Regions from separate parts of the Echinimonas agarilytica genome, predicted to be linked through region 1. Evidence: predicted binding sites of a transcription regulator. Region 1 holds the regulator's gene; the other holds the start of a gene.
What was found. The regulator sigma-54, encoded in region 1, starts transcription at its own class of promoters, with help from an activator protein. The targets are predictions, from matches to a motif close to GTTGGCACGNNNNTNGNNT.
Positions count from the first base shown of each region.

Region 2: the regulator sigma-54 is predicted to act here: its motif matches at 2,575-2,593, upstream of NAF29_RS01525 (TorF family putative porin).

Region 1 covers NZ_JAMQGP010000001.1:679,562-685,411, reverse strand. The annotation lists gene kdsC (3-deoxy-manno-octulosonate-8-phosphatase KdsC) at 1-185, shown strand, start outside; gene lptC (LPS export ABC transporter periplasmic protein LptC) at 182-757, shown strand; gene lptA (lipopolysaccharide transport periplasmic protein LptA) at 735-1,256, shown strand; gene lptB (LPS export ABC transporter ATP-binding protein) at 1,262-1,987, shown strand; gene NAF29_RS02860 (RNA polymerase factor sigma-54) at 2,057-3,505, shown strand; gene hpf (ribosome hibernation promoting factor) at 3,535-3,822, shown strand; gene ptsN (PTS IIA-like nitrogen regulatory protein PtsN) at 3,825-4,274, shown strand; gene rapZ (RNase adapter RapZ) at 4,299-5,156, shown strand; gene NAF29_RS02840 (HPr family phosphocarrier protein) at 5,153-5,425, shown strand; gene mgtE (magnesium transporter) at 5,521-5,850, shown strand, end outside.
Region 2 covers NZ_JAMQGP010000001.1:359,809-365,658, forward strand. The annotation lists gene NAF29_RS01505 (SPOR domain-containing protein) at 1-297, shown strand, start outside; gene NAF29_RS01510 (Dam family site-specific DNA-(adenine-N6)-methyltransferase) at 290-1,120, shown strand; gene NAF29_RS01515 (DUF2970 domain-containing protein) at 1,128-1,307, opposite strand; gene NAF29_RS01520 (hypothetical protein) at 1,308-1,646, opposite strand; gene NAF29_RS01525 (TorF family putative porin) at 1,826-2,503, opposite strand; gene rpe (ribulose-phosphate 3-epimerase) at 2,826-3,500, shown strand; gene NAF29_RS01535 (phosphoglycolate phosphatase) at 3,509-4,204, shown strand; gene trpS (tryptophan--tRNA ligase) at 4,216-5,220, shown strand; gene NAF29_RS01545 (FAD-dependent oxidoreductase) at 5,388-5,850, shown strand, end outside.

The DNA.
Region 1 (5,850 bases):
TTGACTGGCCCGTCATGGCCGAATGTGGTATGTCGATTTGCGTGGCGGACGGCCACCCTTGGTTGCGCCAACGGGCAAAGTGGACCACACAAACCGCTGGAGGGTTCGGAGCCGTGCGCGAAGTTTGTGATACCATCATGCAAGCACAAGGCACTTTCAACACGACAATGGGACGTAGCATATGAATAGACTGACCTGGGTATCAGGTTTGTTTTTCATCACCTCACTGGTGATCTATGCTTTATTAGATACTGAGGAAAGCGATCCAAAGAAGGCTCTACAATGGGATACCTATGAACCCGATTACATCGCGGAAAACCTATTTAATCGTAATTTTGATAAAACTGGCAAATTAACCAGTACGGTGTTTGGCGAGCGAATGGAATCCTATTCAGCACTCGACATGACCATATTTACTAACCCAGAAGTCACAGTATTTAACGAAGAGTCTGGCGATGACCCCGCTTGGAAAGTCACAGCCAGCGAAGGCAGCTTGTATCAAGCGCTCGATCAATTGCAGCTCAAAGGTTCTGTTACAATTAAAGCAACCGATCCTTTAAGCCAAGTTCAAACAATTACAACACCTTATCTGGTGCTCGAAATTGACTCCAATCAGATGCATACTGATGAGAAAGTCATCGCCCTTGGCCCACACATTGAGATGCAAGGTGTTGGTCTTCAAGCAGATTTAAATAAGCAGGACATAGAAATTCTGCAAGATGTGGAAGCATTTTATGAACAAACTCCAGCGAATTAGTGCCGCAGCATTAATAGCCATATGTCCTTTTTCTTATGCCGTAAAGAGCGACTTCTCTGAACGAGTTGTGATTGAATCAGAGCGGCAAACCATTGATATGAAGTCAAATGTTGTGACGTATATTGGTGATGTCAAAGTGACTCAAGGAACATTGCAGATATTTGCAGATACACTGACTATCTTGAACGCAACCGAAGAAGGCCAACAAGTCTTGGTCGCGAACGGAAAGCCTGCAAATTACAGCCAAATCCTTGATAATGGCAAAGCAATGGATGCTCAAGCGTTGCGAGTTCGATATGAGCTTGGAGAACGTATTTTGTTGCTCACCGGTGAAGCTCAACTAACTCAAGAAGATAGCTTGGTAAAGGGTGACAAGATTCTCTACAACCTTGAACAGCAATTACTCGAAGCAGATAGCAAAGACGATGGCTCTGCTCGCGTGACAACGATCTTCATTCCAGATCAAGTCCAAGAACAACTCGACGACCAAAAGAAATAGTCTGCATGGCATTATTAGAAGCAAAAAATCTCGCAAAGTCTTACAAGCGCCGTCAAGTGGTTAAAGATGTTTCGTTGAAAGTTGAACCAGGGCAAATTGTGGGTCTTCTGGGGCCTAATGGCGCAGGTAAAACCACCACCTTTTATATGGTGGTGGGGCTTGTTCAAGCCGAAAAAGGCATTATTGAGCTCAACGGTGAAGATATTTCCTTGGCGCCCATGCATGAGCGTGCCCGAAAAGGCATCGGCTATTTGCCCCAAGAGTCGTCCATTTTTCGCAAGCTCAGTGTACGCGACAACATTATGGCTATTTTAGAGACGCGCAAAGACCTCTCTACCGAGCAACGAGAGGAAGCTCTCGACTCTTTGCTGGAAGAATTTAATATTGGCCATATTGCCCAAAGCAAAGGCATGAGCCTTTCTGGGGGGGAACGACGCAGAGTTGAAATTGCACGAGCGCTTGCCGCTGAACCCAGTTTTATCTTACTCGATGAGCCTTTTGCCGGTGTCGACCCTATTTCAGTATCGGATATTAAAAAGATCATTGAACACCTCAAAACTCGAGGTTTAGGGATATTAATTACGGATCATAACGTTCGTGAAACACTATCCGTTTGTGAGTACGCTTACATCGTGTCACATGGCGAATTGATTGCGACAGGTTCTCCGGAACAAGTTTTAGCAAATCAACACGTTCGAGATGTGTACTTAGGTGAGCAATTCCAGCTATAGTAGCTTAACGTAACCCACGGATACTGCTCATTTTGCAGCCACCGTTACACAGGAAGAGTCGGAGACTAGATGAAACCATCGCTCCAGCTTAAATTTGGCCAACAGCTGACTATGACGCCGCAATTGCAGCAAGCCATTAGGCTTTTGCAATTGTCGACTTTAGATCTGCAACAGGAAATTCAAGAAGCTTTGGATAGCAATCCACTCCTTGAACAATCCGAAGAAGAAAATTCATCTTCAGCAGATTCAGATGTCAGCTTGGACAGTATTGAAGCAGATAGTAGTACAGTTGATACTGCAGAAGCACTGCAACAAGATTCCATTTCGGAAGAAATGCCTATGGATACAACTTGGGATGAAGTTGTGTCAGCAGCCCCTGTGGCCTCAGCCGCCCCAATGCGTGAGGATGATGAAAGCTTTCAAGGTGAAACCACCGATTCATTGCATGCTCACCTCGAATGGCAGCTTGAATTAACTCCCATGACAGACACAGATCGTGCCATTGCCAGAACTATTCTTGATGGCATTGATGATGCAGGTTATCTCACTGTCACAACAGAAGATATTCTAGAAAGCCAAGGTAATGCAGAAGTTGAATTGGATGAAATTGAAGCCGTTTTAAAACGCATTCAGCTATTTGACCCAATTGGTTCGGGCTCTCGCTCCATCAAAGAATGTTTACTCATTCAATTGCGTCAATTTGGCACCGACACGCCTTGGTTAAAAGAAGCCATGCTAGTGATCAACAACCACATGGACTTACTTGCAAGTCGCGATTACCGCACATTGATGCGCCGAGCGCGACTCAAAGAAGACCAGCTTCGCGAAGTGATGCGCTTGATCCAAAGCCTCAATCCGCGTCCGGGCAGTGCCATTGTGGTCGAAGATAGCCAATACGTCATTCCAGACGTTTCAGTGATGAAGCGCAACGGCGTCTGGCAAGTCGAATTGAATCCAGATGCAGTGCCAAAAATTCGAGTCAATGAGCAGTACGCAGCTATGTCTCGTGGTGCTCGAAACACCTCTGACGGACAATTTATCCGTTCACACATGCAAGAAGCCAAGTGGTTCATTAAAAGCTTAGAAAGCCGTAACGAAACACTTATGAAAGTTTCAAACTGCATTCTGAAACGCCAATACGACTTTTTTGAGTACGGCGATGAAGCCATGAAACCCATGGTTCTCAATGATGTGGCCGAAGAAGTTGGCATGCATGAATCTACTATTTCGCGCGTGACCACGCAGAAGTATATGCACACGCCACGCGGTATATTTGAACTCAAATACTTCTTCTCCAGCCATGTGAGCACTGAAAGTGGTGGCGAATGCTCGTCCACTGCTATTCGCGCATTGATTAAAAAGCTGGTCGCAGCAGAAAACCCGGCAAAGCCATTAAGCGATAGTAAAATGGCTGAGCTACTCTCGGATCAAGGAATTAATGTGGCTCGCCGAACGATTGCTAAATATCGTGAAGCGCTCAATATTCCGCCATCCAACCAAAGAAAAAGTCTTTTGTAACAACAAGTACTGAGTGAGGAAACACGCCTATGCAACTAAACTTAACCGGTCATCATGTTGATATTACTCCTCCTTTACGTGACTATGTCACAGAGAAGCTGGCCAAATTAGAGCGCCACTTCGACAACATCACAAACGTCCATGTGGTGTTGAATGTCGAAAAACTTCGCCAGATTGCAGAAGCAACCGTTCACCTCTCGGGAGCGGAAATATTTGCGAACGCTGAAAGCGAAAGTATGTATGCGGCGATAGACTCGTTAGTCGACAAGCTCGACCGGCAGGTTATTCGCCACAAGGAAAAATTGCAGAAGCATTAATCATGAACATGCGAAGTATCCTGTCCAAGGACTGCACTTTCAGTGCAGTCCAATGTAGTAGCAAAAAGCGAGCACTTGAAATCGTAAGTGAAATCGCAGCGAAGCATCTCCAAGGACTCACCGAAAACGAAATTTTCGAGCGCTTTTTAGCACGCGAAAAACTAGGCAGTACCGGCATTGGAAATGGCATAGCCATTCCGCACGGCAGACTCCCGTCTGACGCCAGCAACGTCGCTATATTGGTTCAATTTGAATCCCCAATCGAATTCGACGCCATTGATAAAAAGCCAGTCGATATTATGTTTGCGATGCTGGTGCCCGAGCAAGACTGCAAACACCATCTCAAAACTCTTGCTTTAGTCGCTGAAAAATTAGGTCAAAAAAATACCTTAAAACAGCTCAGATGTGCCTCTAGTGCTGAAGACCTATATCAGGTTATTATCAACGCATAATCATTTATTAAAGTGCACTCTTACATGAAGCTCACCGTCGTTAGTGGTCGTTCAGGAGCAGGGAAATCTATTGCGCTCAGGGTTCTCGAAGATCTCGGGTACTATTGCGTTGACAATTTACCCATCGAACTTCTGAAGCCTTGGATCACCATGCAGCACAACCAGCACGAGAACGTTGCTGTGAGCTTAGACATGAGGAACTTGCCGAACGATCGTGCTCAGATCGAGCAATTGCTTAAAGTTCTTAAAACAGCCGTTCCCACCACTATTTTATATCTCGATGCCGATGACTCGATTCTATTGCGACGTTATTCTGAAACACGGCGCCGTCACCCGCTTACAAAAAATGAGCTTACACTGGCTGATGCAGTTGCCGCAGAGACATCTTGGTTAGAGCCGGTTCGAGAGCAAGCCGACCTATTTTTAGACACCAGCCACTCCACTATTTACGATTTTAGCGCAACACTTCGCGAACGCTTATCGGGCACATCAAAGGCTCCACTGGTGTTGGTCTTTGAATCATTTGGTTTTAAACACGGCACTCCCAACGATGCTGACTTCGTGTTTGATGTGCGCTTCTTACCCAACCCTTATTGGGAGCCGGGTTTACGTTCATATACCGGCAACGATCAGCCCGTCATTGAATTTTTTGACCAGCACAGCAATGTAGAAGCCTTTATCGCTCAGGTCGAAAGTAATCTCAAAGACTGGCTCCCCCAACTTGAAAAGAATGATCGGAGTTACGTGACCGTGGCAATTGGCTGTACTGGCGGATGCCACCGCTCAGTTCATATCGCCAACCGCCTTGCGGATTTATTTAGATCATCGTATCAGGTGCAACTACGCCATCGTAACCTTCAATATAAAAAGACTTCAGTATGATTTTAACTCGCTCACTGCTCATCCAAAACAAACTCGGGTTGCATGCGCGTGCAGCTACTAAGCTAGCTACTCTCGCACGGGACTATGAGGCAGAAGTCATGATCTCTCATGGTGACAAAAGCGCCTCCGCAGGGAGCGTAATGAGCTTGTTACTACTGCAAACGTGCCAAGGGCAGTCGGTGCAAGTCAGCGCAGAGGGTGATGATGCAGCCGCAGCACTGGACGCAGTCGAGAACCTCATCAACAATTTCTTCGATGAGGGTGAATAATCCCCTCTAATTGGCATACCTTTTGTGTGGCATATCAAGATGATTCGTTTAAACTGTAAGCCTTCTTATGACTCGGTGCGCGGGAATCAATTAATATGCCTCAAATTCTCGAACAAGAACAAACTCACAGCCGTTTAAAGGCTGTTAATGACGCTCTCAATGGCGGCATGTTTGTCCACGTGCGCCGAATGCTTCACTCCCTTCCGGCTTACGATGTTGCACTCTTATTAGAATCATCAACGCCTTCTGCACGTCCTGTTCTCTGGCAATTAATCGATCCAGACCAGCACGGTGAGATCCTTGAAGAGCTAGCGGAAGATATTAAAGACAGCATTATTCGGGAAATGGAGCCCGAACATGTTGCCGAAGCCATCGAAGGTATGGAAAGCGATGATCTCGCTTACGTCCTTGGTAGCCTTCCGGAA
Region 2 (5,850 bases), 320 kb from region 1:
AAAGTGTGGTGGCAGCAAGCCCCAGCATCACAATACGTGTTGCAAATGGTGGTGATGAGTTCCCCACAGAGTATCGACAAATTTGCAGCTCGTTATGGGCTCGGCAATGATGAGCGATTTAAAGTGTACACTGCTCGAAGAAAAGGTAGCTTGGTTTACATTGGAGTCTATGGAGAGTATGCAAGCTCGGATGCAGCACGCTCGGCACTGAAAAGCTTTGCCAGCAATGTACAGCAGCTGAAACCTTGGCCCCGGTCAATTGCTTCCATCCAAAAAGAAGCGGTGATCCTTGAGTAATGTGAAGCAACGAGCGTTCTTGAAGTGGGCGGGTGGAAAGTATGGCTTAATCGAACCAATCCAAAAGCGTTTGCCAAAAGGGAAACGCTTGGTGGAGCCATTTGTGGGCGCAGGCAGTGTATTTCTAAATACAGAGTTTGAGCATTATTGGCTGAACGACATCAACCAAGACCTGATTGATGTCTATCTTTGGCTGCAGCGCGACCCAGCAACTTATATTGAAGCCGCAGCGGGGCTGTTTATACCTGCCAATAATGACGCTGAACGCTACTATCAATATCGAGAAGAATTTAATTGCACGGTGCCAGGCTTACGCAGAGCAACCTTATTTTTATACATGAATCGCCATGGCTATAACGGCCTGTGTCGTTACAATAAAAAAGGTGGTTTTAATGTACCCTTTGGCCGATACAAACGGCCCTATTTCCCACGAAATGAATTGTTTGCTTTTGCCCAGAAAGCGACTCGCGCCACATTCACCTCTCTGCCTTTTGAGCAAGTATTTGCCACGGTTGAACAGGGCGATGTTGTTTATTGTGATCCTCCCTATGCGCCGTTGAGCGCCACTGCAAGCTTCACCGCATATGCAGGCAATGGCTTTGGTCTGGTAGAGCAGCAGAAGCTTGCTGAGCAAGCTGCCATGTGCGCGGAAGACGCAGTACCTGTGTTGATCAGTAACCATGATTTAGAGTCCACGCGGGAATGGTATCGCAGAGCCGATGTTACTCAGTTAGATGTGCGCCGTACTATTAGCAGAAATGGTAAAGGGCGTGGAAAGGTGAGTGAACTCTTAGCGTTGTATCAGTTGAATAATCGACGCTAAAGCAGCGTTAATCAATGACCCAATTCACAATCACTAGTAATCCAGCAATCAACAAAATAATGAGCACAACGCCACTTATCAGATACGGCACAATGCTATTTTGTTGGAAATCGCGTTGTCTTGTTTGTTCTGACTGCACGCCAAACAATGCACCTGCTGCACTTTTAAAATATTGCCAAAACGACAATTAAGCGGCGTCTCTTACGGGGCGTTGTTTTTTATTTGCGTCGATCTGCTTGTTGTCTGTTTTTGAGATCAGTTCAAGTAAGTCTAAAAAGTGAAAACTGATTGAGCGGCTATTGCCGGTTGCCCAGCCAAACCACGTTGTGGATTGTTGAGTCTCAGCGATTGCACACTGATTTGCCGGATGGCTTTTGGGCAGTGACGTGTTGTATTGAATATTTGCTTCGCAGTCACATGATAAATTCGCGACCGAAATACCCCGAGTATCTTGCATTGCTAGTGTTACGCCAGCAACAGCACATACGCCAGTCAGTAATAACGATGTAGTTTTTAACTTGCTCATCCGTTGAACCAATATTTAAACAGTCGTGAGTGGATAGTGTAATTACACAAAATCGCTCACTGAGTATACAATCGAAATTCTGTGAGGCCAAACATTTTGACATAAAAAAACACCGCCATTGGGCGGTGTTTTTGAAATCGCATTGTTTTTCTTTATATTTTTAAGTATTCGAGCGTGTCTTACAGGTCGAAATCGACAGAGTAAGAAACAACTGCGCGTACTTCGTCATCTTTCGTTTCGTCAGCGTCATCATCGATGTCAGTGCTGCCAACCCAGAAAGTGAAACCGTCTTTGCTCAAAGAAGCGCTGTAATCGATTACTTCGTCATCAGCACCGTCTACGTCGTAGTAACCTACGTGAAGGCCTAATTCCAAACCTTCAGCAACTTCGAAAGTTGCATCAGCGTTGTAGTAGAAATCATCAGCGAAGTCACCGCCAGCGTCGCTGTCGATCAACGTTGCAACACCAACAGTCAAGAAGCTGTAACCACCAGACACATACAACTCACTGAAGTCTGTATCTTCGTCAGCGTCTGGGTATGCGTAGTAGATCGCGCCTACGTCATAGCTGAAACCTTCAATTTCGCCAGCATAGCCCGCGTAGAAATCCCACTCGTAAGTTGCGTCGTCGTCACCGAAGTCAACGTTAGATGCCCAAGTACCAACGTAGATGCCGTTGCCTGCATCGTAGTCAATGCCACCAGAGATTGCTGGACCGTTATCAGTTTGAGTCAGACCACGCCATACGTAGTCGCTTGCAACTGCAGCGTTTGCAGAAAGACCTTCAACAGCGGCCGCTGGAGCTGCGATTGATGCAGCAAGAATCGCAGATGCGATTAAAGTTTTAGTTGCTTTCATAAGTGTGTACTCCTGGAATATGAGTTATAAAATCTTTTTTATAGTTTTTAGCTGATAGCTGGCCAAGTACTAAGCACTACCTGTGCCAAAATCAGTAAAGTGATTTATATCAGTGTTTTACAATTTGTTCTATAGTTTAATTAAATTTAATATAACAACTTGTGCACTTTTATGTAGCACTGTTGCAATGCGCTTCACTATTCTGGTGCGCATTGTTTTTAGCTGCTCGAAGATTGTGCAACGACTAAGTTTCGATTTGCTATGGCGTATTCGGTAAACTAGCGCGTAGAAACCTCCTGTAAGCCTTTTTGAGTGACAAACTATGAAAACTCCAATTATTGCTCCGTCGATCCTATCCGCTAATCTTGCACGGTTAGGTGATGACGTTGATGCAGTGCTAGAAGCGGGGGCCGACTGGGTCCATTTTGATGTGATGGACAATCATTACGTACCGAACTTGACCTTTGGTCCAGCCATTTGTTCGGCCTTGAGAAAGCATGGTGTGACTGCTCCTATTGATGTGCATTTAATGGTTGAACCGGTGGACGGTTTGGTGCCTCAGTTTATTGATGCCGGTGCAAGTTTAATTAGTTTTCACCCTGAAGCATCTCGTCATCCGCATCGAACGCTGCAGGCGATTCAAGCAGGTGGCTGTCAATCTGGAGTAGTGTTAAATCCTGGAACGCCGCTTTCTACCATCGAGTGTTTGATCGACGAAGTGGATTTAATCTTACTCATGTCGGTAAACCCAGGATTTGGTGGGCAGTCATTTATTCCGCAAACGTTAGACAAAATTAAACAAGCGCGAACTCTAATTAATGCGTCAGGTCGGGATATTCGCTTAGAAATTGATGGCGGCGTTAAAATCGACAACATTGGTGAGATTGCAGCGGCGGGCGTGGATACATTTGTTGCGGGCTCGGCTATTTTTGGTCAAGACGATTACCCATCCATTATTGCGCAGATGCGAGAGCAAATTGCCAAAGCAACGTCGTAGGGCAACCGATGAACACAATAAAACCTCAAACCGTTCGCGCGATTGCATTTGATTTAGATGGCACGCTTATCGACAGCGCGCCAGATTTAGGTGCAGCTTTAAATCAAATGCTAACACAGCTCAATTTGCCCAGCGTGGGCATGGCCGAGGTGCGCGGTTGGGTTGGCAATGGCATGAAAATGTTAGTCACACGGTCTTTGGTTCATCACGCGGCAGATGCTTCTGAATCAGCTATTCAACATGCATTGGCGCTATTCAGTGCAGCGTATGCTCAACATCTCAGTATCAATACCGTAGTGTATAACGGAGTCATGGAGTCTTTGACGGCATTATATAAGGCAGGGTATCGATTAGCTTTAATTACCAATAAAGCGTCATGCTATTTGCCGGATATTCTCCGCGCCTATCATATGGACGAGATGTTTGAAGTTGTGCTTGGCGGTGATTCTCTGTTAGAGAAGAAACCTCACCCGTTACCCTTGTTGCATGTATGCGAAGCCTTCGATGTTGAGCCGCACCAGCTATTGATGGTGGGAGACTCAAAAAACGACATTGAAGCAGGAAAAAATGCCGGTTGTCCGACACTGGGCTTGACCTATGGCTACAACTACGGGGAACATATCAGCCTGAGTGCTCCGGATATGACCGCAGACTCGCTAATCGAATTACTGCCGGTGTTGATACCGGCAACTGAAACAATCTAGGTGAATGACGAATGACTAAGCCCATTGTCCTGAGTGGCATCCAACCTTCCGGTAATTTTACCCTCGGCAATTATGTTGGAGCCATCAATGAGTGGCTAAAGATGCAGCAAGAATTTGACTGCCATTTTATGCTGGCAGACTTACATGCCATTACGGTTCGTCAAGATCCAGAGTTACTCAAAGAGCGCGTGTATGACGGTCTTGCCATGTATTTGGCATGTGGACTCGATCCAGAAAAAAGCACAATATTTGTGCAGTCGCACGTACCTGAGCATGCGCAACTGGGATGGGCATTGAACTGTTATGCGCAAATGGGCGAGCTGACGCGCATGACGCAATTCAAAGATAAGTCGGCCAAGAATGCGAGCAATATTAATGTGGGTTTGTACGCCTACCCAGTATTGCAAGCTGCTGACATTTTATTATATCAAGCGAACCAAGTGCCGGTGGGTGAAGATCAAAAGCAACATCTAGAGTTGACGCGTGATATCGCCACCCGCTTCAATAATCTGTACGGTGAAACCTTTGTGATGCCAGAACCGATGATTCCAAAAGTCGGCGCGCGCGTCATGTCATTGCAAGAACCGACTAAGAAAATGTCGAAGTCAGATGACAACCCAAAGAGTTTCATTCTGCTGAACGACACACCGAAGCAAATGACTAAAAAGATTAAGTCAGCGGTGACCGATTCAGATGAGCAAGCGCGTATTTACTTCGACACCGCAGAAAAGCCAGGTGTGTCCAACTTGCTGACCTTGTTGTCGGTCGCAACGGGCCGTCCAATTGCCGATTTAGTGCCTGAGTATGAAGACAAAATGTATGGCCACTTAAAAGGTGATGTTGCTGATGCAGTGGTTGCTATGCTGGCTCCTGTGCAAGAAAAGTATACCGACTTGCGCAACAACCAAGACTACTTGCACAGTGTGATGCGCTCCGGTGCGGACAAAGCCAGCGAACGTGCTTCTAAGACACTCGCTGATGTATATGCAAAGGTAGGATTTATCCCTCGTCCGTAAACGAGACAGAATCAAGCTTCACTTGATATAAATCATACAAAGCCAACCTCCGGGTTGGCTTTTTTGTATCTGCTCGTTCACTTTTAATTTGAATGTGCTAATTTATATTAGTATATTCTAATGTATTGGTGCGGAAGCTGGCACATATCTTAATTAGGGAGAACAAAATGACACGTATCTTAATTGTTGGAGGTGTTGCGGGAGGCGCTTCGGCCGCAGCGAGAGCCCGTCGAATGAGTGAGGAAGCAGAAATTATCATGTTCGATCGTGGCCCATATGTGTCATTTGCCAACTGCGGTTTGCCGTATCATATTGGTGGTGATATTGAATTGCGCGATGCTCTGCTGCTGCAAACACCCGAGAGCTTCAAACAAAGATTTAATGTTGATGTACGAGTTCATTCAGAAGTCACCCACATCGACGCTGCCGCCAAAACTATTACCGTCAAGGATCTGCAAACCCAACAAAGCTACTCAATATCCTATGACAAGTTGTTGCTCTCGCCCGGTGCAGTTTCAGTGCGACCGAATATTCCCGGTTTAGACAATGCTCGCACATTTGGCTTGCGCACGATTCCCGATATGGATCAGATCAAGACGATCATTCAACAACATTCGGTGCAGCATGCAA